Regions from separate parts of the Lichenibacterium dinghuense genome, predicted to be linked through region 4. Evidence: riboswitches for the same ligand, from Rfam matches in the RefSeq annotation. Region 4 holds a riboswitch; each other region holds the start of a gene.
What was found. Region 4 has a riboswitch for fluoride ahead of L7N97_RS12695 (glycoside hydrolase family 15 protein). Riboswitches for the same ligand answer to the same signal wherever they lie in the genome.
Positions count from the first base shown of each region.

Region 1 (3,974 bases), 1.8 Mb from region 4:
CGCGCGCCTTCCGGGACCGCGGCGGGCGTGCGACCCTGTTTCTCCGCGCGGCGCGGGGTGAGAACGGGACGCGCTCCTTCGTTGTGACGGAGGGCGAGCCGCTGCGGACGAGCTACGGTCCGGATCTCTTCGCCGCCGTATTCCAGCCCCTGGCGCCCGCGGTAGAACCCGAACCGGCACGGGCCGGACAGTGAGCCACTCATGACACTGGAACAGCTCCGCATCTTCGTGGCCGTGGCGGAACGCTGCCACGTCACCCGCGCCGCCGAGGCGCTCAACATGGCGCAGTCGGCCGTCAGCGCGGCCGTCTCGGCCCTCGAAGGCCGGCACGGGGCCACGCTGTTCCACCGCGTCGGGCGCGGCATCGCGCTCACCGAGGCGGGCGCGCTCTTTCTTGGCGAGGCCCGCGCCGTGCTGGCCCGCGCCGAGGCGGCCGAGCGCGTGCTAGCCGAGCTGAGCGGGCTCAAGCGCGGCACGCTCAACGTCTACGCGAGTCAGACGATCGCGAGCTATTGGCTGCCGCGCCACCTCGTCGCCTTTCGCCGGACCCACCCGGGCATCGACCTGCGCCTGCGGATCGGCAACACCGCCGAGGTGGCGGCGGGTGTCCGGGAGGGAGCCGCCGATATCGGCTTCGTCGAGGGCCATGTCGACGACCCCGCGCTGCTCGCCGAGGAGGTCGCGCGCGACCGGCTCGTGGTGGTCGTGGCCCCCGGTCACCCCTGGGCCGAACGGCCGGCCGTGGCGCCGGACGCCTGGCCGGACAGCGATTGGGTGCTGCGCGAGCGCGGCTCGGGCACGCGCTCGATCTTCGAGGCCGCCGCCGTCGCGGCCGGCGTGCTGGAACGCCTGCCGATCGCCTGCGAGCTGCCGTCCAACGAGGCCGTGCGGGGCGCCGTCGAGGCCGGTCTCGGCGCGACGGCGCTCTCGGCCTCTGTGGCGGCGCCGTCGATCGAGGCGGGATTGCTGGTGCAGGTCGGCTCGCCGCTGCCGGAGCGCGCCTTCACGGCGCTGCGCCACCGCGACCGCTACCGCAGCCGCGCCGAGGAGGCCTTCCTCGACGTGATGCGTGGGCGGGGGGCGGCCCCGTGACGGCGCCGACCCGGGCGGGCCTCCGCCCGGCATCCTGGTGCCATCGGCCGCGACTGGCGGCCTTCAACGCCCGACACACCGGCGGAGAGCCCCGATGAACCGTCTCTTCGCCACCACGTCGACCTGGATCGCCAATGCGGCGGGGCGCCCGGCGGTGTTCGCGCTCGCCTTCGCGGTCGTCCTGCTGTGGTCCGTCGCTGGACCCGCCCTCGGCTTCTCCGACACGTGGCAGCTCATCATGAACACGGTCAGCAGCGTCGTCACGTTCCTGATGGTGTTCCTGATCCAGAACGCCCAGAACCGCGACAGCGAGGCCATGCACGCCAAGCTCGACACGCTGCTGGCCGCGCTGGTGGCGGCCGACAACCGATACATCGGCATCGAGCGCATGACCGATCGTGAGATCGAGGCGATCAGGGCGCGCTTCGGCCCGAAGCCGTGCCCCGACCCGGAAGCGTGAGGCCGCCGTGACATCCCCGGACCAAAATCGGACCCCTTCGAACGACGGCGCCGACCAGGGTGAGACGAATGCGCCCGACGCTGCGGCGCGGCGGCCCGGGGCCTTCGTGCTGCTGTGCGCCATCGGCTTCCTCGGCCGCCTCAGCTACGAGATGGCGCGCAGCCCGCTCACGGCCTTGTACGCCGCGCATCTCGGCGCCCCGGCCGCGGTCATCGGCCTGCTGGTCGCGGCCGTCACGGTCACCGGCATCTTCGTCAAGCTCCCATCGGGCGCACTGGCCGACCTGTTCGGCTTCCGGCGACTGATGCTGGCGGGCCTCTGCGTGAAGGCCACGGCGCCATTCCTCTATCTGGTCGTCGCGGCTTGGCCGCAGCTCCTCGCCCTGCGCCTCTACCACGGCCTGTCGACTGCGCTCTATGCACCTGCCGCCTCGGCCCGCGTGGCGAGCCTCTACCCGGAGGCGCGCGGGCGCCGGTTGGGCCTCTACGGCGCGGCCGAGAACGCCGGGGTGGTGCTCGGTCCGGTGTTGGGCGCCGCGGTGCTGGCGTGGGTTGGGTTCACTCCGGCCTTCGTCGTGTCGGGGCTGATCGGCGTCGCGGCCCTGCTCGCCCTGCTGCCGTTGCCGGGCGGCGGCGCCCCGGAGCGGAGCGGCGCCTCCCGACACGTGCTCGCGGATCTCCGCCGCGGGCTCGCGCAGATCCTCGGCGACCCGGGCATCCGTCTCGCCAGCCTCGCCGAGGGCGCGCTCTACGCGGGCGTGGGCATGCTGCAGGCCTACCTTCCCCTCTACGCGACCGGCATCGGCATCCGCGTCGTCGATGTGGGATGGCTGTTCGGCGTGCAGGGCGTCGCTTCCATCCTGCTCCGCGGACCGATGGGCGCCCTCGGGGACCGCGTCGGCCGGCATCCGGTCATCGTGTCGGGGATGAGCCTCTGCATCCTCTGTCTGGCGGCGGTCCCGTGGTGCAGCGACTATGCCGGGCTCCTCGCCCTTTGCGCCGCGTTCGGGGCCGGCACCGCCATGGTGACGCCGTCCACCACCGCGCTGATCGGCGACCGCGCCACCCGGGGCGGCTACGGCGCGGCGATGGGCGTCTTCGGCAGCCTGTGGGACGTCGGCCACGCGGGCGGCCCCATCTTAGCTGGTCCCCTCATTGGGTGGCTCGGCTACAGGATCGCCTTCCCCATCGTCGCCGCCGCCATCGCATCGGCGCTCGCCTGCTTCGTCCTCGGCGGGGACCGCGCTTTCGGACGACCCCCCATGTCGAAATGAGGTGAAAGGGGGCTTGCCGGGTCAGCGCCGAAGCGTTACGTTGATGATACCGGGATGGGGTTCCCGTTTAACTGCCTTGTGGCTGATGACTCCTGCTTAGGCCCGTTTTGGGAAAAGCAGAGGTGCGCCATGCAGGCTAACTCCCCCACCCTCGATCAGCTTTTAGACGAACCTATCGTTCGTCTCATGATGGCAGCTGATCGCGTCGACGAGCGCGACCTGCGTGCGGTGATCACCCGTGCGTCCGAAGCGGTTTTGGGTCTGAAATCCGACGGCCTGACTGTCGATTGCCGGCCGTCGATCCGCCTCCTCCTCACCGGGGAGGCCTGAGATGGCGTCCCGCATCGCCGATATCCGGACGCTGGAGATCCTCGACTCCCGCGGCAATCCCACTCTCGACGTCCAAGTGACGCTGGAGAACGGCCTCGTGGGCTCGGCCTCGGTTCCAGCCGGCGCGTCCACCGGCTCGGCAGAGGCGCGCGAGCGCCGGGACCGCGACGCTGCTCGCTACGCCGGCCGCGGCATGATCGGCGCGATGTCGAGCGTCGAGGATCGGATCCGCCCCAAGCTCATCGGTCACGATCCCCGGCGGCAGGCGATGCTCGATCACATGATGTGCCGGCTCGACGGCTCCCCGGACAAGCGGGAGCTGGGTGCGAATGCGATCCTCGGCACCTCGCTCGCCATCGCCCGAGCCGCAGCTCTCGACGCCGGCCTGCCGCTCTACGCCTATCTCGGCGGGGTCGCGGCGCGGCGCCTGCCGATGCCGATGCTGAACGTCATCAACGGCGGCGCGCATGCCGACAGCGGCCTGGACATGCAGGAGTTCATGGTGGTGCCGGTCGGCGCGCCGACGTTTTCCGAGGCCCTGCGCTTCGGCGTCGCGGTCTATGCCGCGCTGAAGGCGCTGCTCGGGGCGGCCGGCCAGTCGACCGCGGTCGGGGACGAGGGCGGCTTCGCGCCCCGCCTCGCCGGGGCCGTGGAAGCTTGCGATCTCCTTGTCGAGGCGATCCGCCGGGCCGGCCTGGAGCCCGGTCGCGACGTCGCCATCGCGCTCGACCCCGCCGCGACGGGGTTCCGCGACGGCGACGGCTATGCCCTCCGGGACGGGGGTGGCCGGCTGTCGTCCGGAGCGCTGCTCGACCTCTA
Region 1 is NZ_JAJLMN010000001.1:4,435,431-4,439,404, reverse strand. It holds gene L7N97_RS21185 (MutS-related protein) at 1-194, shown strand, start outside; gene L7N97_RS21180 (LysR family transcriptional regulator) at 202-1,092, shown strand; gene L7N97_RS21175 (low affinity iron permease family protein) at 1,187-1,552, shown strand; gene L7N97_RS21170 (MFS transporter) at 1,560-2,825, shown strand; fluoride riboswitch at 2,867-2,927, shown strand; gene L7N97_RS21165 (hypothetical protein) at 2,955-3,155, shown strand; gene eno (phosphopyruvate hydratase) at 3,157-3,974, shown strand, end outside.
Region 1: linked by a shared signal. The riboswitch ahead of L7N97_RS21165 (hypothetical protein) and the one ahead of L7N97_RS12695 (glycoside hydrolase family 15 protein) in region 4 are both predicted to bind fluoride.

Region 2 (10,531 bases), 1.8 Mb from region 4:
CTTGCTACGCCGGTCCGCGACGCTCTCCTCGCGCTCGAAGTGGGTGAGGACGGCGTCGGCGAGGTGGAGCGTGGCGGCGCTGCCCGGCACGGGCAGCCCGAGGCTGGCGAGGTGATGCATCTGGCCGAAGGCGCGGGCGAAGGTGGTCTTGCCCCCCTGGTTCGGGCCCGACACGAGAAGGATGCGCTCGCCGGCCGCGAGGTCGAAGCCGTTGGTGACGACCGGCGCCCCTTCCCGGACGAGCCGCGTCGCCAGCACGACGTCGAAGCCGTCCCGGCTCGACACGGCTTTCTCGCACGTCACCGTAGGCAGGCAGAAGCGCAGGCCGGCGCGCCGCAGGGGCGCGATGGCGTCGCGGTAGGCGAGGAAGAACTGGAGTTCGCGGTCGACACGGCACAGCGTCGCACCGATCGCGCCCCGGGCGCCCTTCGCCAGCGCGGCCAGACGGGCGAAGAGTTCGGGCTGGAGGCGTGCCACGAACTCCAGGATCACGTCCTCGACGGAGTTGAGGTCGGGAGCGTCGCGCGGCTCGGGCGACCGTTCGGCTGGCGTGTCCTGGCGGAACTTGGCGAAAAGCGCCTCGACCTCGGCGCCCTGATCGTGGCCGCCCCCGTGCCGCTCGACCCGCAGGCCGCCGCCGTAGACCTTTACGTCGTAGCGCACAGCGGCGAGGCCGGCCGCGACTGCCTCCGTCTCGCGACGGAGCGCGCCAAAGGCCTCACTTCCGACGAGAGCGGACAGGAATTCGCCGAGGCTGCGGAGGCCAGACGACGAGCGGGAGCACCGGCCGAGCGCATGGGCGAAGGTCGCGAGGCCCTCGCAATAGCGTTCGAGCCCGGCGAGCAGGAGACGACGCTTCCGCAGCTCGTGGCGACGCCGGTCGGCCTGCGCAAAGCTATCGCGGACGCTTTGCATGGCGTCGGAGAACGCCTCGCAGACCCGGGCCGTCGCCTCGTCGTACAGGTCCCGGACGACTGCCTGCCGATGACGGACGGCTTCGATCTCGACGAGCGGCGCCCCGTACAGCGGCGCCAGCGCGTGCTGCTCGCGCCCCGCGATCAGCCCGGCCACGAAGCCATCGAGGGCGAGGTCGTGAAAACAGTCGGGCGGACGAGCGGCCTCTTGCGCCTCTGCTTCGGTTCGCCAGAGCAGGCTCACGAAGACCGGGAAGGAGGCCTCACAGCTTGGAGTTGTTGCGGTCGAATCGTCCACGGCGAATGCTCCCGGTCCCAGTCCGGCAGGAGTCATCAGCCACGCGGCGTTTACGGGGAACCCCATCCCCTCCGGTCGAAGACCAGTACCTTTCAAACTCCACGACGCCGTCGAAGGTTCCCCGCCGGGCCAGCTCCGAAAGACACCTTTCCCGTCCGTGCATGGAAGCGGACCACGATCCTCGCGGCATCACGCCAGCCGTCAAAATGCTGACGCATTCTGACGGGTTACGTCGCACAAGCGGCGGCGTGCACTCGCACTGGCCAGCGGTTGGGAGTTTCGACCGCTGGTATCAATGCGTCGGACGTCACAGGCATGCCGGATTTGGCCACGATGCCTGAAGATCATACGAGAGGGCGAGACGCCTGCGCCCGCGGCTGCTCGGTCTGGACGGCCCAACTCTCCCTGAGCAGATTGGCGTCGAACGCGTCGATGACCTTCGCGACGTACCACCCCCGATGCAAGGAGTTGGGGCTGGCCGGTCCGTCGGCCACGGTCGTGACCCGGACGAAGCGGCCGCTCGGCGCCTTCAGGACGACGTCGATGATCCCCGCGGCGTCGTTCGCGACCTGCGCGAAGGGCACACAGGTTTCCGCCCTCAGTTCCTCTCCGTCGACCTCGAAGACGGCGAGGTGGCTGTCGTCGGCGCTCACGGCGCGTCTCTGAAGCATAGCGATCCTCATCTGTTGGCCTCGACGTCGCGGAGCCAGCCTTCGCATCAGCCCCTAACCCAGTCGGTTCGACGACGGTTCGGCGCGAGGCCGCCGCGCCGCGCCCTGGCCGGGCCTGTCCCGCGCCGCTCAATCGGGTATGCCCTTGCCGACGACCTTCGCGAAGGTGCGGTCCATCGCGCCGGACCGGCTGATCAGCCAGGGGAAATGGCCGTAGCGGAAGGAGAGCTGCCCGGCGGCTACCTCGGGGGAGCGATGGAGCACCAGGCGCTCGTAGAGCGCGGCCGCGAGGCCGGAGCGATCCGCCCCCGCCTCGCAGTGGATCAGCAGCGGCGCCTTCGCGCCCTCGAGATCACGCACCAGGGCTGCCAGCGTCGCTGCATCCGGCTCGTGATTGGCCGACAGCGGCACGCTCACATAGGCGGCCCCGGCGCGGCGCACGGCTTCCGCTTCGGCGTCGTACCAGGGCCGGCCCGGGTTGGCCCCGCGCAGGTTGATGACGGTGGCGATGCCGTGCTCGGCCATGAAGGACGACAGCCGGCCGGCGCCGAGCTGGCCCGAGCGGTAGATCCCCGGCTCGAACTCGTGGACGTTGCCGGTCAGGCGGAGCAGGCCGGCCCAGCCCGCGACCGACAGGGGCGGCCCGAGGAGCAGCGCGGCCAGGACGAGCGCGACGCGGCGACGGCGGCGGGCGGCATGCGATGAGGGCGCGTCAGCCACGGCGGCCTCCCTCGGTCCGGCCCCGCCGCGGCGGGTCGAGCTCCGCGCGCAGCGTGCCGAGCCGGTCGAGCGTCGCGAGCGCACCGTCGCCGGCCGCCGCCGTCAGCCCGAGAACGAGGGCTTCCAGCGCCGCCAGCGTGCCCCCGTGCAGCGCGGCCCGGCCCGCGGCCCCGCGCGGCACCGCCAGCACCACGTCGGCCAGCGCCGCGAGGCGATGGTCGCCCTCGCCCGTCATCAACACGGCCGGCAGGCCGAGCCGCCGCGCCTCGCCGAGCACGACGGCGATCTCGCGATAGGGCCGCCCGTAGGCGAGTGCCAGCAGGGCGTCGCCGCGACCGAGATCGAGGAGCTGGTCGGCGAGGCCGCGGCCGGTGCGGTCGAGCAGCAGCGTGCGCCGGCCGGCGCGGCCGAGCGGCACGGCCGCGTAGCGGACGAGGTGGGCGGTCGGGCCGATCCCGAACAGGGCGATCCGCTCCGAGCCGGCGAGCGCCGCAACCGCGGTTGCGAGGGCGTCGCGCGTCCCCGGCGTTCGCAGCGACCGGAGCGCCGCCTCCTGTGCGTCGAGCACAGCGTCCACCGCGTGGCCGACATCCGCCCCGACCTCGCCGAGGGTGCGGCGCATCTCGTCGGCGGGCGTCGAGGGCGGATCCAGCGACTCCGCCAGCGCCCGCTTGAGCTCGGGGAGGCCCGCGTAGCCGAGCGCGCGCGCGGTCCGCACCACCGTCGCATCTGACGTGCCGGCGAGCCCCGCAATGCCCGCGGCCGAGGCGGCGAGCACGCGGGCCCGATGTCGATCCATATACCGGGCCACTTTCAGGAGGCTCGGCGCTAGCCCCGCCGCCGATTCGTCGAGCCTCGCCCGAAACGCGTCCCCGCCCAATGGCGCCACCTCCATATCGTAAATACTACTCGATCCTACACGGTCGAAGCAGAAGCGACAATCACCCAGGCGCGAGGCCGATGCCGCTTCGGAGAGTGACATGTGGAAAGTCACACAGAACCCGCGCCCAACATCGACGATCTTTCCCTCGCTCGCCATGAGCGAGCGGAAAGAGTGAACCGATCCATGAAGAAGATCCTGTCCGTCCTCGCCGTGCTGGCCACCGTGGCTCCCGCTTTGGCGGACCCGCACGAGACCGGCATCCGCAGGAAGGATTACGACAGACACGAGAACCGTGACGTGCAGGCCCAGGGCCGCTCGGCCATTGCGAACGACACAGCCGACGGGGCGCGGGCCGAATACCTTCCGCCCCCGCGAGGCCGCGACGCCGGAATACGCTGATCGACGCCCACGCCGAACTCCGGCCTCGGTCGCCCCGCCACGTCATTCGGCGAAGGAGGATGGCCGGTCTCCAAGGGCAGATCGGACGATCCAAGAGCGAGCACCCGGCCGGTCAGGCCGGGTGCTCGCTCACGCCTCGGCTCAGGCGCCACGCCTCCGGCCGAGGCGGTCGGGCGCCGCGACGGTCAGGGTGCGCCCGGAGACCGCGACGATGCCGAGCCGGCGCAGGCGGCTGAGCTCCTTCGTGATGGCCTCCCGCTGCGTCCCGGCCCGGGTCGCGAGCGCCTCGTGCGTCATCATCCGCACCGGCCGGGGCGCACGGCCCACGTCCGCCCCGGCCAGCCGGAGCAACTCGGCGTGGATTCGCTCACGCGTCGAGAAGGTCGACGCCTCCGCCAGCCGCTGGCTCACCCGCCCGAGCCTGCGGCCCATGGCGTCCAGGGCCGCGAGGGCGAAGTCCGGGCAATCCGCCGCGCGCTGCCTGAAGCGTGCCTGATCCAGGAACCAAGCCGAGGCATCCTCGTCGGCCCTGACCGTGACGGCCCCGCCGTCGACGTCCAGAGACGCGCCCTCGCCGATGATGTCGCCGGCTTCGAGGTCCGTCAGGAAGACGTCGATGCCCTGGGGCGTCGGCATGGTGACCGTCGCCCGGCCCCACTCCAACAACACCACGGGCGCATCCCCGTCGCCGTCGACGCTGATCCGGCCGCCCTCGGGCAAGGCGGTGCGGCGGCCCCCGAAAGCACGGGGATCGGCAACGACGAGGTCGAGCAGCGTCGGCCGCCGGTCCCGAGGGGGCGGTCCGTTCGTATCGTCAATCTGCATGCTGATTCGTTCCGGCGAGCGGCGCGAGCCCGGATGCTCCACCCCGTGGCGGTGCGGCGGGCAAGGCCGGCGATGAAGGGACCGAGGGAGACTGGCGGCGAACTCAGGCGAGCCGCGGAGGCCTCTCGGGCGCTTCTCGCGCGCATCCGTCCAGCGTTTGCCGGGGCACCCGGCCGTGGCGGCATGCGGCGCACCGGCGCGGCGGCGACAGGGCCTCGGGCGCGGCGCATGGCGCCTGCCAGCTGTCCGACGGACAGGGCGCTTCGCCGTGGCCGACGGCCTCGCCGCGGTCTTCGACCATCGCCGGGCTCTGCCCGTCCGGCGCCGCGACCGAGACGCCGGCCGCGCCGGGACAGGAGGGCGACCTCTCGGCCGCGTGGCCGGGCACGGGGCTGAATGCCGCGCCGAACAGGAACAGCAGCGCGGCGAACAGCCGGAGCCAGAGGTCGGTGGACCGCACGCCGCTCAGCGCGCCGGCTGGATGCGCGTGATCAGGGTCTGGCCGTTCACCTGCTCGGCCGAGAAGCGCACCCTGTCGCCGGCCTTGAGCCCCGCGAGCGCGGCGGGGTTCTGGAGCCGATACGCCATGGTCATGGCGTCCATGTCGATGTTGGGAATGCGCGCGTGGTCGAGCGTCACCTTGCCGGAGGCGGGGTCGACCTTCTTGACCGTCGCGGCCACCAGGGGCGCGCTGAAGGCCGGAGCGGCCGACACGGGTGCCGGGACCGCCGCCGCTGCCGGCTCGGGGGCGGGTGCGGCGACCGGGCGGGTGAGGTCCGCGGCGCTCTGCCGGTCGAGCGGTCCGGAACCGGGCGGCGGCTGGTCGGGCTGGGCCCGATAGCCCACCTCGCGCGACCTGACCTGCCAGTCCCTGAGGTCGTCGATGCTCCTGCGGGCGTCGCCGCCGACGCGCTGCGCCATCTCGCGCAGGTGCCTGTCGCCGCCGTAGTCGAGCTGCGTCTTCGACAGGAACACGAGTTCCTCCTCGGCGGCGGCAAGCAGGGCGGCGAAGTCCTGATCGGGATCGCCCGCGAGCTTCTCGTCGCGGAAGCGGCCGGCCATGACGTCGCGCACCCGGGCGAAGGCGGCCGGCGCACCCCGGGCGGCTTGCGCCATGACGGCCGGCCCCGGTTCGAGCAGCAGGGATGCGGCGAGCGCCAGCGCCGCGGCGCCGAGGATCTTGCGTTTCATGATCGTGTCTCATCGAGGAGGGGGAGCCCGGCACATGGCGCGGCTGGCACCGCACGACCCGCCGGGGTCTTTCACGTTCTCGCGACGTCAGGCCCGCGGCTCACGCGCGACGGGCCAGACCGCTCTACTTGGCTCTCTCGATCTTGGTCACGACGTACTTGCCATCGACTTCCGCAGGTTCGAACTTGACCTTGTCACCGGCTTTGAGTCCCTTGAGCATCGCGGGATCCTTGGCGGTGTAGACCATCGTCATGTCACCCATATCGAGCGCCGGGATGGGACCGTGCTTCAGCGTCACCTTGCCGGCCGCGGCGTCCACCTTCTGCACGTCGCCGTTCACCGTGGCGGCGAGCGCGCCGCTCGCCGCGCCGAGCGCGACCGCGAGGGCGACCAGCCCCGTCGAGATCCTGTTCATCTTGCGTGCTCCTGAGATGTTCTGACGCGCTTTCAGCGCACGATCACGGTCGAGTGCATGCCAGCTTCGTAATGGCCCGGCACAAGGCATGCGAACTCGAAGGTCCCGGGCTTGCTGAACTTCCACAGCACGTCCGCGGTCTGCCCGGCGGGGACCGATTTGCCGTTCGGGTCGTCGTGCTCCATGCCGGGATGCTTTTCCATCGCCAGCTTGTGCGTCGCGTTATGCTCGACGGTGTCGAGCATGAACTCGTGGTCGGCCTTGCCGGCGTTGGTGATCTTGAAGCGCACCTGCTCGCCCGCCTTCACGTCGAGCTTGGACGGGAAGAAGACCATCTTGCCGTCGTCCGTCTCGCGCATCGTCACCAGGACGAGGCGGGCCGGTTTGGAGGCGTCGCCAGGCTCCCCCGCACCGAACTCATGCGCATGCCCGGGGGCGCCCGGGCCCGCTGAAGCGGCAGCGGCGTATCCCACCATGAGGGTCAGGGCCGCGACCCATACTGCGACATTTCTCATCGTCTGCTGTCTCCATCCGTGTTGTTCGTGTCCGCGAGCGGGCCGGACCGATGGCGCGCTTCGGCCCCCGGCCCGCTCGACCTCGCTGTCGCGTTTCCGCGACCGGGCGATCCGCATGGCTGCGGTCCGCCCTCCAAAGCCGTCGCGGCCCGCCGCTCCGGCCTGTCCCGTGTTCGTTTGGCTAATGCTCCATGCCGCCAGTCGCCGCGGTCCTACGCCGGGGATCGACGACGCGGTAAGCGGCCGGTTTATCGCCCGGAGCGGGGGCATTCGGAGCCGACGCGGCACTCGGCGCGTCGCCGGCCCACTCGTAGGCGACCGTGCCCTCGGGATGGCGGTACCAGCCCGGATCGGCATAGTCGCCGGCCGCAAGGCCCGGACGCACCTTCATCACCGTGAACATGCCGCCCATCTCGACCGAGCCGAAAGGCCCGTCGCCGCCCATCATCGGTAGCGTGTTGTCGGGGATGGGCATCTCCATGTTGGCCATGGAGCCCATGCCGTTCGAGCCCATCGGCATGTAGCCCGGAGCGATGCGCTGGATGGCCTTGGCGGTCTTGCGCATGTCGACGCCGATGTAGGTCTTCACCGTGTGGCCCATCGCGTTCATCGTGTGGTGCGACTTGTGGCAATGCACAGCCCAGTCGCCCGGCACGTCGGCCACGAACTCGATCGAACGCATCTGGCCCACCGCGACGTCCACCGACACCTCCGGCCAGGACGCCCGCGGATCCACCCAGCCCCCGTCCGTGCCCGTGACGCGGAAGTCGACGCCATGCACGTGGATGGGGTGGTTCGTCATCGTGAGGTTGCCGACCCGAAGGCGCACCCTGTCCCCCTGCCGCACGACGATCGGGTCGATGCCGGGGAAGACGCGGCTGTTGAACCCCCAGAGGTTGAAGTCGGTCATGGTGTTGACCTTGGGCACGTAGGAGCCCGCCTCGATGTCGAAGGCGTTCAGCAGCCACACGAAGTCGCGGTCGACGCGCCGCTCGGCGGGGTCGCGGGGATGGACCACGAAGAAGCCCATCATGCCCATCGCCATCTGGACCATCTCGTCCGCGTGCGGGTGGTACATGAAGGTGCCGGAGCGCCGCAGGATGAACTCGTAGACGAAAGTCTTACCGGGCGGGATGCCGGGCTGGGTCAGGCCCACGACCCCGTCCATGCCGTTGGGCAGCGTTTGGCCGTGCCAGTGCACGGCCGTCGCCTCCGGTAGCCGGTTGGTGACGAAGATCCGGACCTTGTCGCCCTCGACCGCCTCGATGGTCGGCCCGGGCGACTGGCCGTTGTAGCCCCACAGGTTGGCCTTCATGCCCGGGCTCAGCTCGCGCACGACCGGCTCGGCCACGAGGTGGAACTCCTTCCAGTCGCCGCGCATGCGCCACGGCAACGTCCAGCCGTTCAGCGTGACCACGGGCTGGTAGTCCGTGCCGGACGTCGGCACCAGCGGCGGGCGCATGGCGCCGTCCGCCACCGTCGGCGCTTCCGGGATGCCCGCGGCCGCGGCCCGGCCGCTCACCGCCGCGGCGCCGACCAGCGCCATGCCGCCCGCCCCCGTGCCGAGGAAGCCGCGTCTCGATAATCCGCTCATGCCGCTCTCCGTTCGTTGGTGATGGTCCGCGCCGCGCTCATCCGCCGGCCGCCCCGGTGGGGCCCGGCGCCGCATCGGTAGTCGGCGCGGCCGCTTCCGGCGCGCCCGGGCCGAAGCCGCCCCCGACCACCGAGGCATCGAGGTCGGCCGCTGCGATCCAGAAGTCGCGCTGCGCCTCGATGGCCTGGATGTTCGACAGGATGCGGGTGCGCGCGTCGATGATGAGCTGGCTGACGTCGGCCAGCATGCCGCTGAACTGCAGCACGGACTGGTCCAGGATCGTCTTGTTCAACGGCAATACGGTCCCCTGGTAGTGCCGCGTGATGTCGTATTCGCCGCGGTAGCGCCCGTAGGCTTCGCGAACTTCGGACCGTGCCGAGATCGCCCGCTCGGCGAGCCTCTGGGCGGCCGCGAGATAGGCTTCCCGCGCGCCCCGCACCGTTGTCTCGCCGAAATCGTAGATCGGCACCGCGAAGTCGATCGACGGACCCCGACGCTGGATGTCGTCGCGGGCGATCGTGGGGCTGCCGTCCGGGGCGACACCGGCCTTGACCGTCGACTCCGGGTTGCTGGTGAAACCCAGGTCGAAGGCGCTCACGAAGCGGGTGGCCGTGCCGAGGTCGTACTGGCCCGCGAGGGCCGCGAGGTCGGCCTTGGCCACGAGAAGGTCGATGCGCCGGCGCAGCGCCTCGGCCTCGGTCGCACCGCTCTCCCGGGGTCGGCGCGGCAGGGGCGGCAGGGCGGAGGGCAGGCTGAACCCGAGGTCCGGGCCCCACAGGCCCAGGCGCCGCACAAGCGCTTCCCGCTCCACCCGCTGCCCGACGCGCGCCTTGGCGAGTTGGGCGCCGATCTCCGCCGTGAAGGCGTGCTCGCGCGCCTGCTCGAGCTTGTTCAGCGCGCCGCTCTCGCCGAGTTGCGTCGCCAGCGTCGAGGCCGCCTCGGCGCTGCCCAGGGCCTGCTCCAGGAAGGCCACCGACTGGCCCGCCGCGACGGCCCGGAAATATTGCCGCCGCGTTTCGGCCGCGAGGGCGAGCGCCTGCTCGGCCGCGCGGTCCTGCGCGGCCCGGAAACGTCGCTCGGCGATCGCCTTCCGGGACGGGAGCGTCGCGAGGTCGAACAGGCTGGCGACAAGCGCGTATGTGATGTCGATCTCGCCGGGGCCGGTCAGACGGGCGTAGGTGAAGCGCGGCACGGGCGGCAGCGTGGCCTGCACATAGGCCGCCTCGGACACGCCGAGGTCGTGGAAGGCTGCCTGCAGGCCTCGGTTGCTCAGCAGCGCGACCTGCACGGCCGCATCCGGCGAGAGGCGGCTCCGGAGCAGGCCGGCGACCGCGCGCCGTGCCGCCCCGGCCTCGGCCTCGTCGGACACCTTGGCGACCGACCTGCCGGTGTCGGCCGACACCGTCGCGGCGACGCGGCCCATGCCGCCGTCGGGCGAGAAGGCCGCGCAGGCCGACAGGGCGAGCGCCGCACAGGCCGACAGGGCCGGAGCCGCGCACCGCGTGGTCGCTGCGCTCAGGGCGCATCGGGCCGGGGTGGCCATGGCCGCAGCGCTCACCGCATGCCCTCCGGCGCGGCCGGCCCGGGTCCGGGCACTGCCTTCGGCCCGACCGCGCGGTTGAGCGCGACCCAATCTTTGGGGCCGACGACGCCGAAGCGCTTCAGTCCGGCCGTGACCGGCACGTAGCGCAGCCGGGCGCCGCCCCGTGCGGGATCGGCCGGGGCCAGCAGCGACGGATAGGTCTGCGCCGCCGCACCGGCGGCACTGAGGAGCAGCAGGCCGAGCGCTCCCGAAAGGGCCGCCGAGCGGCCCGCCGCGATCGGCCGAGCCCCGGGTCGGGAAGCCGCGCAGGGCTCGCCCGCATATGGCGGAAGGGGCGTGGGCCCGGTGCCCGGAGCGCATGCGGCTGTCGTCGAAGAGTTCATGATCGCTGAAGTCCAGGCACGGGCCGCCGACCGTTCCCCGGCGGGGAGCCGCGATGCGGGGCTCCTCCGTCGGTCGATCGTGCGGTCCGACAGGTGTGGGACGGTGCGCCCCGGGAGGTGGGAGGGGGCGCAGTGCTCTGATGATGCGTGCCAGCCGGGCGGGGCCGGATCCGTCACGCG
Region 2 is NZ_JAJLMN010000001.1:4,441,127-4,451,657, forward strand. It holds gene L7N97_RS21190 (MutS-related protein) at 1-1,212, opposite strand, end outside; fluoride riboswitch at 1,232-1,291, opposite strand; gene L7N97_RS21195 (hypothetical protein) at 1,557-1,865, opposite strand; gene L7N97_RS21200 (tyrosine-protein phosphatase) at 2,013-2,603, opposite strand; gene L7N97_RS21205 (MurR/RpiR family transcriptional regulator) at 2,596-3,642, opposite strand; gene L7N97_RS21210 (hypothetical protein) at 3,670-3,885, shown strand; gene L7N97_RS21215 (Crp/Fnr family transcriptional regulator) at 4,027-4,710, opposite strand; gene L7N97_RS21220 (hypothetical protein) at 4,814-5,170, opposite strand; gene L7N97_RS21225 (copper-binding protein) at 5,176-5,901, opposite strand; gene L7N97_RS21230 (copper-binding protein) at 6,026-6,316, opposite strand; gene L7N97_RS21235 (cupredoxin domain-containing protein) at 6,349-6,792, opposite strand; gene L7N97_RS21240 (multicopper oxidase family protein) at 7,013-8,425, opposite strand; gene L7N97_RS21245 (TolC family protein) at 8,463-9,968, opposite strand; gene L7N97_RS21250 (hypothetical protein) at 9,980-10,351, opposite strand.
Region 2: linked by a shared signal. The riboswitch ahead of L7N97_RS21190 (MutS-related protein) and the one ahead of L7N97_RS12695 (glycoside hydrolase family 15 protein) in region 4 are both predicted to bind fluoride.

Region 3 (5,580 bases), 1.8 Mb from region 4:
ATCTGCCCAGTTTCGATCCCGATACCGACGACGCCGCTGAGACGCTGACCAGCCGGCGCAAGTTCACGAGCCGGACAGCCGCGGAGACGCGCTATGCGGATGTCCTCGCGTGGCTTCACAGCCTCGCGGCCCCGCGCTGATGGTGTCCCGCCCCGTCGCGGCGCAGCCCGTCGTGGCGGCATGGTTGGCCCTCGTGGCCGGTGCCGTCAACGGCATCGGCGTCGCCGCGACGGGGCGGGACACGTCCCACGTTTCGGGCGTCACCACCTCCGTGATGGGTCACCTCATGCACGGGCGGGGCAATGCCGCGATGCTCGGCATCGCGCTGGTCGCGAGCTTCCTCTCCGGCGCGGTCGGTTGCGGGCTGTTCATCGCGATCCGAGAGGGGCGACCGGAAACGGGCACGCTGCGGTCCCTGCTGATCGTCGAGGGCATCCTGGTGGCGTCGGCCGGCCTGGCCCTGGCGGCTTGCGGCCGGGGCGGGGGTGCCGAGTTCGCGGCCGTGCTGCTGCTCGCCTTCGCCATGGGCCAGCAAAACGCGACCAGCAGCGCGCTGCTCGGCGACCAGGTCCGCACCACCCACGTCACCGGCATGGTGACCGACCTCGGCCGGGAGATCGGCCACCTCGTCTTCGACGTCGCGGGCGGGACGCGCCGCGACGGCCCCCGGCGGACCGACGAGGTGCGGCTCGCCAAGTCGGGCTCTCTCTTCGCCGGCTTCATCCTCGGCGCGCTGGCCGGGGCCAGCGTCCTGCTGTGGTGGGGCGAGGCGGGGTTCTTCGTCGTGGCGGCGGCGCCGGTCGCGGCCGCCCTCCTCGTGAGGGCCGACGCGAGCGAGACCACAGAGTGGAGCCCGCCGTGATGGTCAGAGTCAGACTACATTTCCCGGGTCGAGACATCGGGCGATGGAGTCCGCCTTCGACCGCCTCCAGGGCTGATCACTTCTGCACGACATTGCTGGTAGATGCGGAGCTACGCCTTCCGCAATCGACCGACGGAGGGTGAAATGACTTATCGTGACATCGTCGTCTACTTGGACACTGGATCGGCGACGTCGGCGCGGGTCGATGCCGCCGTCGAGCTGGCGCGCAGGTTCGAAGCCCGCCTCACCGCCGTGAACCTCGTTCCCGCGGTGTCGTTCGACGGAGATTGGCAGCTCTGCCGGGACAGTCTGCAGTCCTCCTTTGAGGAGGCCGCTTCGCGGGCGGGCGTCGCCCACGGCCACCGCGACGTTCCGCCCGACGCGAGTGCCGCGCGCGATTTCTTCGCTCATGACGCGGACCTGCTCGTCGTGACCCAGCCGGATCGGCGAAACGCCGGAGCGGTGCCGGTCGACTTCCCCGGCCGCCTTCTGCTCGCCGCGGGCGTGCCGCTCCTGTTGCTCCCCGTCGGCTGGGACGCCGCCCGCGCGATCGGCCGACGTCCGACCGTCGCCTGGAACGGCACCGGCGAGGCGACCCGCGCGGCGCACGACGCGCTGCCCTTCCTGCGCGATGCCGTACGCACGGCCCTGTTCACCTTCGACGCCCGCTACGGACTGGGCGACGCGGCGGTGGAAGGGTTCGCCGCCCACCTGCATCGACACGGCGCGGAGGTGGTCGTCGACGGCTGGCGCGACGACGGCCGCGGCGACTGGCTGTCGGCCCTCTTCGCCAGCCTCGACCGCGAGCGCTCGGACCTCATCGTCGCGGGCGCCTACGGCCATCCGCGTATCGCCGAGCGCCTGTTCGGCGGCGCGACGCAGGACCTGCTCGGCCAAGACCTCCTGCCCGTGCTGCTGTCTCATTGAGCGGAACACCATAGGACGGGGAGGAAGCGGCATGGTCGTGGATCTGATCGTCTGCCTCGACTCGACGACGCCGGGCGCTCCGGCGCTGCTGGCCAAGGCCGTCTCGCGCGCGGCCGCCTGCCGGGCGCGCCTCCGCGTGCTCGACCTGTGTGCGCCCGATGCGCTCGGCATGGCGACGTCTCCGACCTCCCTCGAATTCGTCGAGGACATGCGGGCCGCGTTCCGGCTCGGCAGGGTCGATGGGCACCACGAGATGGCCCCGACCGATCCGGCCGGGCTGCTCGAACGCACGCTGTCGGCCGATCTCGTGATCGCCGGACGGGGTGCCGCGACTTCGCCTCATCGTTCCGGCGTCTCTGCACCCGCGCTCGGCGCCCTCGGCCCTCCCGTGCTGATCGAGGCCGACGGGAGCGCGGGGCCAGCGGGGCGGCGCATCCTCCTCCCTTGGCGGGCGGACCGCGCCAGCACGCGTGCGATCCACGACGCGATGCCGCTGCTGAAGACCGCGGACGAGGTCGTGCTCGTCCCGCTCGACGACGGGTCGCCGGCGACCGTGATGCGCCGTCTCGCCGGTCGCGGCGTCAGGGTCCGGGCGGAGACGAGCGTCGACGATGCCGACAGCGCCCTCGCGCCGCTGGCGCGGCGGGTCGGGGCCGACCTGATCGTGGTCGGTCTCGGAGGGCCGGCCCACTGGCGGGCACCGACCGTGCTTACGCTTCTCGCCCGCCTGATCGACGATTCCTCGACGGCCCTGCTCGTGTCCCGCTGAGTTCGCGCCATCGATCGAGCGGAGCGGACGAGATCATCGGAGAAGCCAATTGGATTGTCTTGCAGAGCAGGACTTGACTGTCGGCGTAAGATACGGGGGGAGGACATGATCGACGATCGATACCGTAGGGGTGAACCCTTCGCCGTCGAAGAGGATGATCTGGAGGCGGATCTCGCGACGCTGCTCGTCGCGTTCCGATCCATGGCCCACCCCGTCTCGCTGTCGTCGGGGGGGACTGGCCCGGCCGACGGACGGGACGGTGCGGAACAGCGGAGAGACGCTCACCAGGCGCCGGCCATGTTGCTGTCCCGCCGCGGCGCTTGGAGCACGATGTTCGATCGAACGGAGGCATGGACATGACGACGACCATCCTGGCCGTGCTGGCCGATCGGCACGGCGTCCGCTCCTGCCTGGAAGCCGCTCTCGCGGCCGCCGAGGCCGTCGGGGGGGAGGTCGCGGCGCTGCACGTCGCCGTCGATCCCGCCTCCACCATCCTGCCGACCGAGGAGATCCTCACCGACGACCGCCGCGCCGCTATCCTGCGCGGGGAGGCGGAGGAGCGTCGGGCCGTGCGTGACGCCTACGACGCGGTCGTGGCCGCGCTCGGCCCTGCGGGCTTCCGCTGGATCGACGCGGGGGGAACCGAGACGACGGCCATCGACGCCCACGCCGCCGGCGCGGCGCTGATCGCCGCTGCCGTGCCCGAGCGGCATTATGCGGGCGAGGCGCAGGAAGCCCTCCACGCGGCGCTGTTCGACACCGGCCGCCCGGTGCTGGTCGTGCCCCGCGGCTGGCGGCACCGGCCGGTGCGCCGCATCGCGGTCGGCTGGCACGAGGATGTAGCCTGTCGCCGCGGGATCGCGGACGCGCGGCCCTGGCTGGAGCGGGCCGAGGCCATCCGGATCCTGGCTATCGACGGAGGCGACGACGCCGCCCTGGACGGCGCGCGAGCGCTGTTTCGCGATCTCGGCCTCGCCGCCGACTTCTCGGCGGTGGACGCCGAGGAAAGCTCGCGCGGGGACGCGTTGCTCTCGGCCGCCGGGGACGCGGATTGGCTCGTGATGGGCGCGTTCCGGCGCGGGCGCTTGCTCGACTGGCTGTTCGGCAGTGTCAGCGAGACCGTGTTGCGCGAGGCGACGATGCCGGTATTCCTCGTGCACTGACGGCGCGGGGCTTTGAACTGGGAGCAGGGAATGGAACGAGGTGGATGGAAGTTCTGGTGCCGCCGCCACGAGCGGCTGCTCTGTTACATCGTGGCGGTCGATGACCGGGCCGAGGCCGAGAAGGGGTTGCGCAACCACGACCCCTTCGCGGAGGTCCTCGACGTCGAGCGCGTGCCCGACAAGGTGTTCGCGCTGCTCGACATGCAGCCCGGTCAAGTGACGGGCTGGAGCACGATGAACTGGTGAGCGGCGGAACGGCAGAGCGGATCAGCATGCGAAGGGAAAGAGACGGTGTCTTCCTCATGAGGACAGCGCAGGCAGCAGCTGGCGCGAACACCGAGCGTGCGCCATGGACCTCGTGACGGTCCTCGCCGTGGCGGCGGGCGGCGCGCTCGGCACCGTGGCGCGCTATCTGCTGGCACTGGCCCTCGCGCCGATCAGCGGCACGCTGCCCTGGGGCACGGTGGTCATCAACGTCGCCGGCTCCTTCGTCATCGGGCTGTTCGGCACGCTGACGCTGGCGCACGGCCGCTATCCGGCGCCCGAGGTCGCCCGCCTGTTCGTCATGGTGGGCTTCTGCGGCGGGTTCACGACCTTCTCCTCCTTCAGCCTGCAGACGCTCGACCTCTTGCGCGCCGGCGCCTACGGCCGCGCCGCGGTCAACGTCGCGGCCTCGGTCGCGTTGTGCCTGGCCTCCGTGGCGCTCGGCCACCTCGCCGGCGCGGCACTGAACGGCGGCGCCGTGCCCATCGTTCAGGCCAGCATCGAGGAGGACTGATGCCCGCACGGCGCCCGTCAGGCGACGCCCATCACGCGGATCAGCGCGAGGCTGACGAGGCCGAGAACGACCAGCGAGGCCGTCACGGCCGCGGTGACGCGGACGCCGGCCTTCGCCACGACCCGCACGTCGACGCCAAGGCCCAGCGCCGCCATCGACACGGTGGTGAGCGCGCTGGCGGTGGCGGCGATCGGCGGCAGGGCCGGTGCCGGGATCAGCCCGAGCGAGCGCACCAGCAGCACGAGGAGGAATCCGACGATGAACCACGGCACGAGCTCGTGCAGCGCGGGGCGTCCGAGGCGCGGCCTGTCGCCGGCGGTGACGTGCGGCGCGGCCTCGACCGGCTCGTCGCGCAGACGGCGCGTGACGAGCGACAGGGCGAGCACCACGGGGCCGAGCATCAGTACCCGCACAAGCTTCACCACCGTGCCGACCTGGTTCGAGAGCGCGCCGATCGGCAGCGTCGCGGCCAAGACCTGTGGCACGGCATAGACGGTGAGCCCCGCCAGCACGCCGTACTGGGTGAGCGACAGGCTGAGCACCGGGACCAGCAGCGGCAGGAGCAGCACCACGACGACGCCGAGCACGGCCGTGAAGGCGATGGACGAGGCGACGTCGTCGCCGTCCGCGCCGATCACCGGCGCCACGGCCGCGATGGCGGAGTTGCCGCAGATGGAGTTGCCGCAGGCGACCAGCACGGCCATGCGCTTCGGCAGGCCGAGCAGGCGGCACAGGGCGTAGCTCGACGCGATGGCGAGCGCCACCACGAGCGCGATGCCGCCGATCAGCGCCGGGCCGAGCGCCAGCACGGTGGCGGCGCTGACCGACGCGCCGAGCAGCACCACAGCGACCTCCAGCAGCACCTTGGCCGAGAAGGCGATGCCGGGCGCCCAGCGCGGGCCCGGCGTCCAGGCGGAGCGGATCGCCACCCCGAGCAGGATCGCCAGCACGAGCGCTTCGAGGTAGGGCTCGCCGACGAGCCGCGTCTCGATGGCCTGCAATGCCACCGCCACCAGGGTCACGACGATGCAGAGAACCAGCCCGGGCAGAAGGGTGGGTCGGATGCGGGACAAGATGTTCA
Region 3 is NZ_JAJLMN010000001.1:4,429,190-4,434,769, reverse strand. It holds gene L7N97_RS21155 (hypothetical protein) at 1-140, shown strand, start outside; gene L7N97_RS21150 (YoaK family protein) at 110-862, shown strand; fluoride riboswitch at 893-954, shown strand; gene L7N97_RS21145 (universal stress protein) at 1,007-1,789, shown strand; gene L7N97_RS21140 (universal stress protein) at 1,821-2,558, shown strand; gene L7N97_RS21135 (hypothetical protein) at 2,664-2,918, shown strand; gene L7N97_RS21130 (universal stress protein) at 2,915-3,721, shown strand; gene L7N97_RS21125 (hypothetical protein) at 3,752-3,967, shown strand; gene crcB (fluoride efflux transporter CrcB) at 4,071-4,499, shown strand; gene L7N97_RS21115 (YeiH family protein) at 4,517-5,572, opposite strand.
Region 3: linked by a shared signal. The riboswitch ahead of L7N97_RS21145 (universal stress protein) and the one ahead of L7N97_RS12695 (glycoside hydrolase family 15 protein) in region 4 are both predicted to bind fluoride.

Region 4 (10,531 bases):
ACACGGTGGCCGAGAAGCCGAGGTCCCGGCTCATGGTGAGCGCGGCGAAGCCGACGTTCACGCGATCGAGGAAGCCGACGACGAAACACGCGACGAGCAGCGGCACGAACCGCCGCAGCACTTTCCGCATCGTGCGGGCCTCGATCTCATCCATGGCCAACCCCTCCCGGACGACGCGTCTTCGACGCCGATTCATGTTAGCGCAAACATAAGAGCCGGCGCGCCGGGTTGCAAGCGTGAAACGCGCCGAGGTCGTCGCACCCGGCCCGACCAGACGGGCCGGCCCGCTCGGAGCCCGCGTGGGATCGGGGCCGGATCCGTCTCGAGCGCGCGGAGGACGTGCGCGGACCCGGTTTCAGGCGCTGGCGCGTTCCACGATGGTGAAGCCGAGGTCGAGGACGGCCGGGCCGCTCGCGCGGCCCGTCAGGCGATCCATCAGCATGGAGGCGGCGCGGCGGCCGATCTCGTAGCGGGGGAAGCGAAGCGTGGTCAGGGGCGGCGACACGCTCTCCTGCAACTCGTTGTCGTCGGATCCCACGATGGCGATGCGCCCCGGGACATCCCAGCCGCGGCGGTTGGCTTCGAGGAGGGCTCCCGTTGCGAGGACGTCGCCCGAAAGGAAAACCGCGTCCATGTCCGGTGCGGACCCGACGAGCCGCACGAGCGCCTCGCCGCCGCTCCGGAGCCCCGGTTGGCTCTCGAGGATCAGGGCGGGGTCGGCGTCCACGCCCGCGCGCGCGAGCGCCGTGAGGTGTCCGGCCCGTCGCTCGGCCGCCCGGTCGTTCTCCTTGACGGGCAGGCTGACGAAGCCGATGCGGCGGTAGCCTTTCTGAAGCAGGAACTCCGTCATGGCCTGCGCGGCGTCGTGGTTCGAGAAGCCCACCGCCATGTCGACCGGCGGCCGGACGACGTTGCCGGTCTCCACGCAGGGGATCCCGGCGTTGCGCAGCATGGCCCGGCTGCGGGCCGTGTGCTTCGTGTTGTGGAGCAGGATTCCGCAGATCCGCTGCGTCAGGAACGCCCGGATGGCGACCTCCTCGCCCCTGAGCGTGTAGCCGCTGTCCGAGATCATCAGGGGGTGTTCCGAACCCAGCATGTCCGACACGCCCTGGATGGTCTCCGCGAAGAGGGAGTTGCGCAGGCTCGGCACGATGAGGCCGACGATGTTGGTCCGCTGCGAGGCGAGGCTGCTGGCGATCCGGTTCGGGACGTAGCCCGTGGCGTCGACCGCGGCCTCGATGCGTTGGCGCGTCTCGGCCGTGACGGAGTTCGGGTCCCGCAGCGCGCGCGAGACCGTCATGGCCGAGACGGCCGCCATAGCGGCGACGTCCTCCATGCGAGGTCCCGGGCGGCGGATGTCCTTCCCCGTCGTCCGAGTCGAACCAAGGTCCCGTCGCGTCATCGGTTGTGATCCAGCAAAGACCCGACCTTGCCCCATCTCCCGGACGGATGAAATGGCCGCGTCGCACCGGACCATGTTGCCTCCCCGACCAGGCTCCGGTATGTTTGCGCTAACAGACACAGCTGCGGACGACCGACCGGCCCGACCCGCAGCCCACGATGGGAGATGCCCTTGACCCGTTCCGAAGCGTTCCGCGCCCTGCTGAGGCGCCCGCCCTTCGTCTGCATGGGCGCGCACGACGCCGTGACGGCCAAGCTCGCCGAACAGGCGGGTGCCCCGGCGATCTACGTCAGCGGCTTCGCCGCCTCGGCGATCGTCGCGGGGGCGCCCGACATGGGGCTCCTGTCCCAGACGGAGATGTTCGAGCACATCCGCCGCATCTGCCGGGTCACGAAGGTCCCGGTCTTCGCCGACGCCGACACGGGCTACGGCGGCGTGCTCGACGCACAGCGCACGATGCGCCTGTGGGAAGAGGCCGGGGCGTCCGTCCTCCATCTGGAGGATCAAGCCGTTCCGAAGAAGTGCGGGCATTTCGCGGGCAAGCAGATCGTCAGCGCCGAGGAGATGCAGCAGAAGCTCCGCGCCATGCTGCAGGCGCGCCGCGATCCCAACTTCTTCATCGTCGCGCGCACGGACTCGCTCGCCGTGACGGGGCTCGAGGACGCCATCGCCCGGTTGACGAGGTATGCCGAGGTCGGGGCGGACGGATTGTACTGCGACGCCATGGAGAGCGTCGAGCAGATGAAGGAGATCAGCCGCCGCCTGCGGCCCCTCGGCAAGCCGTTGCTGTTCAACATGGCGCGATCGGGCAAGAGCCCGTACCTTTCGCTCAACGAGGTCCATGAACTCGGCTTCGACTACGCGCTCTGCCCGATCGAGCCGATGTTCGCCATGCACAAGGCCGTCAAGACCATGATGGAGCGCTTCATGGCCGAGGGCTGCTCGACCGATGCCGTCGCGGACCTGCTGACGCCCTTCGATGAGTTCAACGAATTCGTGGGCATGTCCGAGATGGTGGCGAGCGAGCGGCGGTTCGCCGGCTGAGCCACGAGCGGGCGGAGGCGCCCGGAAGGGAGGGGAGCATGACCGATGTCCTCGTCGAGCGGAGGGGGCGCGTCGCCGTCCTGACCCTGTCGCGCCCGCGGGCCGGCAATCGCATCACGCAACCCATGGCGGCCGAATTGATCGCTGCGCTCGACGGAGCGAGGCGGGACTCCGGGACCGCGGGCTGCGTCCTGACCGGGGCCGGCGACGTGTTTTGCCTGGGCGGTGACTACCAGGGTGCGGGGCCCACGACGGCGGGCCGCATGGAGTTCGGACGCGCCCACATCGACCTCATCGATGCGATGTCGCGGCTCGGCAAGCCGCTCGTCGCCGCCGTGAACGGCGATGCCCATGCGGGCGGTTTCGCCCTCACGGTCGCCTGCGACATGGCGTTCGTGGCGGAGGACGCCACCATGGGGCTGCCGGAGGCGGCGCACGGGCTCTTCCCGTTCCTGGCCCTCTCGATCGTACGGGACACGTTGCCCAAGAAGCTCCTGTTCGAGATCGTGTACGGCGCGCGACTGCTCGATGCACAGGAGGCCTGCGCGCACCACCTCGCGAACGCGGCCCTTCCGAAGGACGGCGTGCTGGCGCGGGCCATCGAGACGGTCGAGCGGGCGGCGCGCGCCAACCCCGACGTCCTGGCCCTCGGCCGGGACCTGTACCACGCGGCGCGGAGCACCAGTGGGGCCGAGGCGCTCGACATGGCCCGTTTCGCCCTCGGGGCAGCCCTGGGGGCCCGTGACGAGGCTCGGCCCTGACGCAACCCGCCGGGCGAGCGTGGCTGGGCATCGCTCAAGCCAGCTTGCCACAGACCGCCTCCAGCTCCGACCAAGCTTCCGTCCCGTACCTCGCCTTCCAATCCGTGTAGTAGGAGGTCTTGGCGAGCACGGCGCGGAACTGCGCCTTGTCGACGTCGCGGAACGCCATCCCCTTGGCGGTCAACTCGCTTTGGAGCGTTCGGTCCCGCTCGGCCAGGTCGGCGCGCTGGTCGAGGACGGACCGATCGAACTCGGTGACCAGGATGGTCTTGAGATCGTCCGGCAGGCGGCCCCAGGCGCGCCGGTTGGCGAGCGGCCAGTAGCCGTCCCAGCTGTGGCCCGTCATCGAGCAGAACCTCTGGACTTCGTAGAGCTTGGTGGTCTCGATCAGCGACAGCGCGTTCTCCTGACCGTCGATGACGTGCGTTTGCAGGGCGGCGTACACCTCGGCGAAATTCATCGGCGTCGGCGAGGCGCCGATGGTGGCGAAGAACGACGTCAGCATGGGCGCGGGCGGGACCCTGACCTTGAAGCCCAGCAGGTCGCGGGGCTCGCGGATGTCCCGGTTCGACGCCGTGATCTGGCGGAAGCCGTTGTCCCATACCTTGGCCGGGCAGAGCAGGCCGACCTTCTCGATCTGGGCTCGCGTGTAGCGGCCGAGACCGCCGTCCATGGCCTTCCAAACGGCGTCGTATTCCGGGAACGCGTACGCCGTGTTGGCGATGCCCGCGACCGGGACCAGGGTCGCGAGGATGGAAGCCGACAACAGGAGGAGTTCGATGCCGCCGACGCGGAGTTGCGACAGGACGTCGGTCTCCGTGCCGAGTTGATTGGCCGGGAACAGGCGGATCTCGATCCGCCCGGCCGTCCGATCGCGGATTCGATCGATGGCCTCGCGCATGCGGACGTTGTTCGGATGGGTCGGGGCTTGGCCGGTGGCGAACTTGAGGCTGAACTCCGGGCTGGCCGCCCGAACCACGGCGGGTGCGGCGAGCGGTGCCAACAGGCCCGCGGCCAGGACCGTGCGGCGATCGGGACCGGCCCCGAGGTTATGCTTCGTCATGGACTTCCCTCCCTCGTCTCGAGCATCCTTCCACCAGATCCCGTGCCGCGCGGGCTTCGTCGGTGCGGGCGTTCGCCGGCGGCCGTCCGGCGGGGATCGCGGGACCGGGGATCGACCGTCCGCGGTTTCCACCTGCCCTCTTCGGCGAGACCGGGCCTGCGCCCGTGACCACACGTCCAGGTCCGCTCGGCTTCTCTCAGTCGCCGCCCGTCGCGGGGTCGAGCTCCTCGCCGGCCACGAACGTCTCGATGTTGTCGATCAGGCGATCGGCGAGCCCCTGCATGGCCTCGTCGCTGGCCCAGGCGACGTGCGGTGTGACGATGACGTTCGGAAGCGCCGCGATCCGCATCAGCGGACTGTCGCGGGTGGGCGGCTCCGGCGAGGTCACGTCTATCCCCGCGCCACTGACGAGCCCCTCCCGCAGGGCGCGCTCAAGGTCCTCCTCATTCACGAGACCACCGCGCGCGGTGTTGAGGAGCAGGGGCCTGCGCTCCATGCGCCGGAACTCGGCCATCGCGATCAGCCCCTGGGTCTCGGCCGTCAGTGGAACGTGGAGGGAGATCACGTCGCTGGTGGCGAGGAACTCCTCCCAGGACACATGGGACGGACCGGGCGAACGCTCCCCCTTCCGCCCGGCGAAGCGCACGTCCATGCCAAGCGCTTCGCCGATCGCCGCGACCCTCTGCCCGAGGGCTCCCTTGCCGACGATCCCGAGGCGCGCGCCGCCGAGGTCGCGGATCGGGTGATGGAAGAAGCAAAACTGTCCGGCCCGTTGCCATTCGCCGTCCAGGACGTCCTGCCGGAAGGGGATGAGCGACCGGCGCAGGGCCAGCATCAGGGCGAGGACATGCTCGGGGACGGTTCGAACGGCGTAATCGCGGATGTTCATCACCGTGACGCCGGCCTCGCGGCAGAACGCCTTGTCGATGCAATCGGTGCCCGTGGCCGCCACGGCCACGAGCCGGAGCGTCGGGAGGCGACCGAGGATCTCGGCCGTCAGGACGACCTTGTTGACGATCGCGATCGTCGCGCTCCGAAGCCGATCGAGCACCTGCTCGGGAGACGTTCTCTCGTACTCGACATAATCGTGGGCGAAGTTCGGCCGACGCAGCGCGATTTGCCGGGCGATGGTTCCGCGATCCAGGAAAACGACTTGGTGCATGCCGGCGCGTGTCCTCGTTCAGCCGGGACGGACCAAGACGGCGCTCGCCGATCCGCCCTGTATCGTGTTATCGATAACATACCAAGCGAGCGCTCAATGCAAGCGCACTTCGGGATACACACCCCGATCGAAGAGGAGGCGACCCGCAAGGCTTGAAGTGCGGCTGAACGCCAAGCGCCACCTCTCCGTTGATTGCGCGAACATGGACGGTTCGCCGACCCGCGGAGATCGGCCGTCAGACGGCTTCCACTTCGGCCGTCCACTCGCCCGCAGGCGTCCCGACCGCCGTCGGGTGCGAGTCGATGGGGTGCAGGAGGCACGGGGGTGAGGGCCACGATCTCCCGCACGCTCCGGCAATCGTGCATTCTCCCGACTGGACAGGGATGCGAGGCCGCGTCGCGTCGGGAGCGCATGTCATGCGCACCGCATGTGGGCGGCCGGGCGTCGCGCCGATGCGGGCGCTTGTGGCGCCCGATCGCACCACCCCGATGCCGACATTTCCACGTCGTCGAGCGGCGACGACCGCCCTGCGATCGTGGGCGCCCCGATGATGGCCGGAGCCCATCGACCATGGCCTCTGCCCCGCGTGGCTCCGGCGCCCACGCGATGAGCGGCCGACCCGGATCCGCGCGTCGACGACCCCGCCGCGTGTTCGGTCCGAGCGAGGCGCATCGCAGCCGCGTCGTCTCCCGGAGGTCGGGACGGGGATCGCGCCATGGTTCCGCCGTCGGCGCTCGCGGACCGGGCATCGAGTCGTCGGACGCGGGCGGCGGTGGGCGGGGCCTGCCCGTCACGCGACCCGCCATGGGACCCTGTATGGGGCGATGCACGCTCCGGGTCGGCGATCCGAAGCCAAGAGGCACCTGCCGCACCTCGCCTGAGGTGGTGCATGGTAGAACCGGGAACTTTCCGCTTCGAGCTACGTTGGGACGTTCGGCGATGGAGTTCGCCATCGAATGCCGTCAGGGCTGATGACTCCTACCTGAAGTGCCACATGGCACGGGAGCGGCATCGCCTTGTCTCGGGCTTCGAGAACTCGTTCGGCATTCCCGCGACGTCGTGCTCGCTCAAACGAGCGTCCTGACGTTCGATCGTGCGGTGTCCCATCCCATCCCAGGCTCCATGTCCCACGGTCCGAGCGGACGAGCGTACGCGGCCGCGCGCCCGATCCCAGGGTGCGGGTCGACGCCGGTCCTGGATCTTCGGCCCGCCCCGGTCGATCCACGGCGATCGGACCGGGATGGTATCGGGCGGATGGCTCGAAGCGGGTGCGTCCCGAGCGATCGAGAACGGGTCCGGGGGCGCAGCGCCGGTCGGGACGGCGCGCGGGAACGTCGCCGCGAAAGGTGGATCGCTCCCCGAGATCAACGTCGCGAGCTTGGTCGTGGATGGCCCGGTGAGCGCGCCTCCCGGAAACATGGAGGACTCCGAGATGGTCAGATCGATCGACGGTCGTGCCGACCCGGTCCCGGGAGGGAGCGTGGGCATGGCGGGCTCCGCGTCGACGGTGGTCGAGCCGGCGCCCGCGCCCGCGCGGGACATGCCGTCGCGCTTCAACGACGACCTCGCGCTCGCGGCGGTCGGGAACTGCAACATCGCCGCCCTCGTGGACCGCAACGCGCGCATCTCCTGGTGCTGCTTCCCGCGCCTGGACAGCGATGCGATCTTCTGCGGGCTGATCGACGACGCCCATGACCCCTACGACGGTTGCTTCACCGTGGAGATCGAGGACCTCGCCCGATCGGAGCAGCACTACCGTCGCAACACCGCCATCGTGAGCACCGTGCTCACGGCGCACGACGGCAGCAGCGTCGAGGTGGTGGACTTCGCGCCGCGCTTCAGGAAGCACGATCGCATGACCCGTCCCTCGATGATCGTGCGGCGCGTCTTCCCTCGCGCCGGCAGTCCCCGCATCCGCGTGCTGGTCCGTCCCAAGCCCGCGTTCGAGGGTGGGACCTTCGTCCGCCGGGTTGGCAGCCATCACATCAGCTTCGTCGGGAACGAGACGTCGTTCCGCCTGATGGCGAGCGGGCCGATCTCCTACATCGCCGAGGAGGTCCCGTTCGTCCTCGGCGAGCCGCTCGACCTGCTGCTCGGACTCGACGAGTACCTCCACAAGTCGGTCGCCGAGACGGCGCGCGAACTCTTCGAGCAGACGGAGCAGCACTGGTTCGAGTGGTCGCGCAATCTCTCCATCCCCTTCGAATGGCAGGACGTCGTGATCCGCTCCTCGATCACACTCAAGCTGTGCAGCTTCGAGGACACCGGCGCGATCGTCGCCGCCCTCACGACCTCGATCCCGGAATCGGCGGGCTCCGGACGCAATTGGGACTACCGGTATTGTTGGCTGCGGGACTCCTTCTTCGTCGTGAACGCGCTGAACCATCTGGGGGCGACGAACATGATGGAGGAGTTCATCGCCTACATCACCAACGTCGCCGCCCTTTCCGACGACAAGTCGCTCAAGCCGGTCTACGGCGTCGTGCCGGGTCACCCGCTCGAGGAACGCTTCGTGGGAAGCCTCGGCGGATATCGCGGCATGGGTCCCGTCCGGGTGGGCAACAAGGCCGAGGAGCAGGTCCAGAACGACGTCTACGGCAGCACGATCCTGGCGGCGACGCAGATGTTCTTCGACGAGCGTCTGTCGCGTCCCGGCGACCGTGGGCTCTTCGAGCGGCTCGAGAGCCTCGGGAGGGTCGCCGCCCGGGTCGCCTTCACCCCGGACGCCAGCCTTTGGGAGTTCCGGGGGAGGACCGAGGTGCACACCTACACCGCCGCGATGTGCTGGGCGGCATGCGATCGCCTGGAGGCCATCGCCGACCGCCTGGGATTGCGGGAGCGCGCGGCGCACTGGGCCGAACTCGGCGGTCCCATCCGGGAACGGATCCTCGCCGAGGCCTGGGACGAGGATCGTGGGACCTTCGTGGGGAGCCTCGGCGGCGATGAGCTCGACGCGAGCCTGCTGTTGCTCAGCGACATCGGATTCGTGGCCGCCGACGATCCCCGTTTCATCGGGACCGTCGAGGCGATCGGTCGTGAACTGAAACGTGGCGATCACCTCATGCGCTACACTCGCCCGGACGACTTCGGGGAGCCCGAGGCGGCGTTCATGGTGTGCACCTTCTGGTACGTGGATGCCCTGTGCGCCATCGGCCGCACCGACGAGGCGCGGGTGATCTTCGAGGCGGTGCTGGCGAGCCGCAACCACGTCGGGCTCCTGTCGGAGGACATCGACCCGAGGACCGGCGAGCTCTGGGGCAACTTCCCGCAGAGCTACTCGATGGTCGGCCTGGTCAACTCGGCGATGCGTCTCAGCAGGCCCTGGAACAACGCCCTCACCCGATCACGGTGACGGTTCACCCCACCCACCAAGTCAACGACACTTCGGATCGATCGATGCCCTCCTATCGCTCACGCACCACCACCCACGGCCGCAACATGGCCGGCGCCCGCGGACTGTGGCGCGCGACCGGCATGAAGGATGCGGATTTCGGCAAGCCCATCGTCGCGGTGGTGAACAGCTTCACGCAGTTCGTGCCCGGCCACGTCCACCTCAAGGACCTCGGCCAGCTCGTCGCGCGCGAGATCGAGAAGGCGGGCGGCGTCGCCAAGGAGTTCAACACCATCGCGGTCGACGACGGCATCGCCATGGGCCACGACGGCATGCTGTACAGCCTGCCGAGCCGCGAGGTCATCGCCGACAGCGTCGAGTACATGGCCAACGCCCATTGCGCCGACGCGCTGGTGTGCATCTCCAATTGCGACAAGATCACCCCCGGCATGCTGATGGCGGCGCTGCGCCTCAACATCCCGGCCGTGTTCGTGTCGGGCGGCCCGATGGAGGCCGGCAAGGTCGACCACCGCGGCAAGATCAAGCCGCTCGACCTCGTCGATGCGATGATCGCCGCGGCCGACGACGACTACACCGACGAGGAGGTCAAGGTCATCGAGCGCTCGGCCTGCCCGACCTGCGGCTCCTGCTCGGGCATGTTCACCGCCAACTCGATGAACTGCCTCACCGAGGCGCTGGGCCTCGCGCTGCCGGGCAACGGCTCGACGCTCGCCACCCACGCCGACCGCGAGCGGCTGTTCCTCGAAGCCGGGCGGCTCGTCGTCGACCTCGCCAAGCGCCACTACGAGAAGGACGACATGAGCGTCCTGCCGCGCTCGGTCGCGACCTTCGAGGCCTTCGAGAACGCGATGACGCTGGACATCGCCATGGGCGGCTCCACCAACACGGTGCTGCACCTGCTCGCCGCGGCCCACGAGGGCGAGGTGAACTTCACCATGGCGGACATCGACCGATTGAGCCGCCGCGTGCCCTGCCTGTGCAAGGTCGCGCCCGCCAAGTCGGACGTCCACATGGAGGACGTGCACCGCGCCGGCGGCATCATGGCGATCCTCGGCGAGCTCGACCGCGCCGGCCTGATCAACGGCCACTGCCGCACCGTCCACGCGGGCTCGATGAGCGACGCGCTGGCGAAGTGGGACGTGATGCGGACCGACAGCGAGGCGGTGCGCGAGTTCTACCGCGCGGCGCCGGGCGGCGTGCCGACCCAGGTGGCCTTCAGCCAGAGCCGCCGCTACGAGGAGCTCGACGCCGACCGGCAAGCCGGCGTCATCCGCGACAAGGAGCACGCCTTCAGCCAGGACGGAGGCCTCGCGGTGCTCTACGGCAACCTCGCCGAGGAAGGCTGCATCGTGACGACCGCGGGGGTCGACTCGTCGAACCTCGTGTTCGACGGCACGGCGCGGGTCTTCGAAAGCCAGGACGCGGCGGTTGACGCGATCCTGACCAACCGCGTCACGGCCGGCGACGTCGTGCTGATCCGCTACGAGGGCCCGCGGGGCGGCCCCGGCATGCAGGAGATGCTGTATCCGACGAGCTACCTGAAGTCGAAGGGCCTCGGCAAGCTCTGCGCCCTGGTGACGGACGGGCGCTTCTCCGGCGGGACCGCGGGCCTGTCGATCGGCCACGTGTCGCCCGAGGCGGCCGAGGGGGGCACCATCGCCCTGGTGGAGACCGGTGACCGCATCTCGATCGACATCCCGAAGCGGAGCATCCACCTCGACGTGTCCGACGCCGAGCTGGCCCGCCG
Region 4 is NZ_JAJLMN010000001.1:2,625,763-2,636,293, reverse strand. It holds gene L7N97_RS12725 (MFS transporter) at 1-154, opposite strand, end outside; gene L7N97_RS12720 (LacI family DNA-binding transcriptional regulator) at 356-1,336, opposite strand; gene L7N97_RS12715 (isocitrate lyase/PEP mutase family protein) at 1,574-2,446, shown strand; gene L7N97_RS12710 (enoyl-CoA hydratase/isomerase family protein) at 2,485-3,207, shown strand; gene L7N97_RS12705 (TRAP transporter substrate-binding protein) at 3,242-4,270, opposite strand; gene L7N97_RS12700 (D-2-hydroxyacid dehydrogenase) at 4,467-5,432, opposite strand; fluoride riboswitch at 6,359-6,420, shown strand; gene L7N97_RS12695 (glycoside hydrolase family 15 protein) at 6,919-8,784, shown strand; gene ilvD (dihydroxy-acid dehydratase) at 8,829-10,531, shown strand, end outside.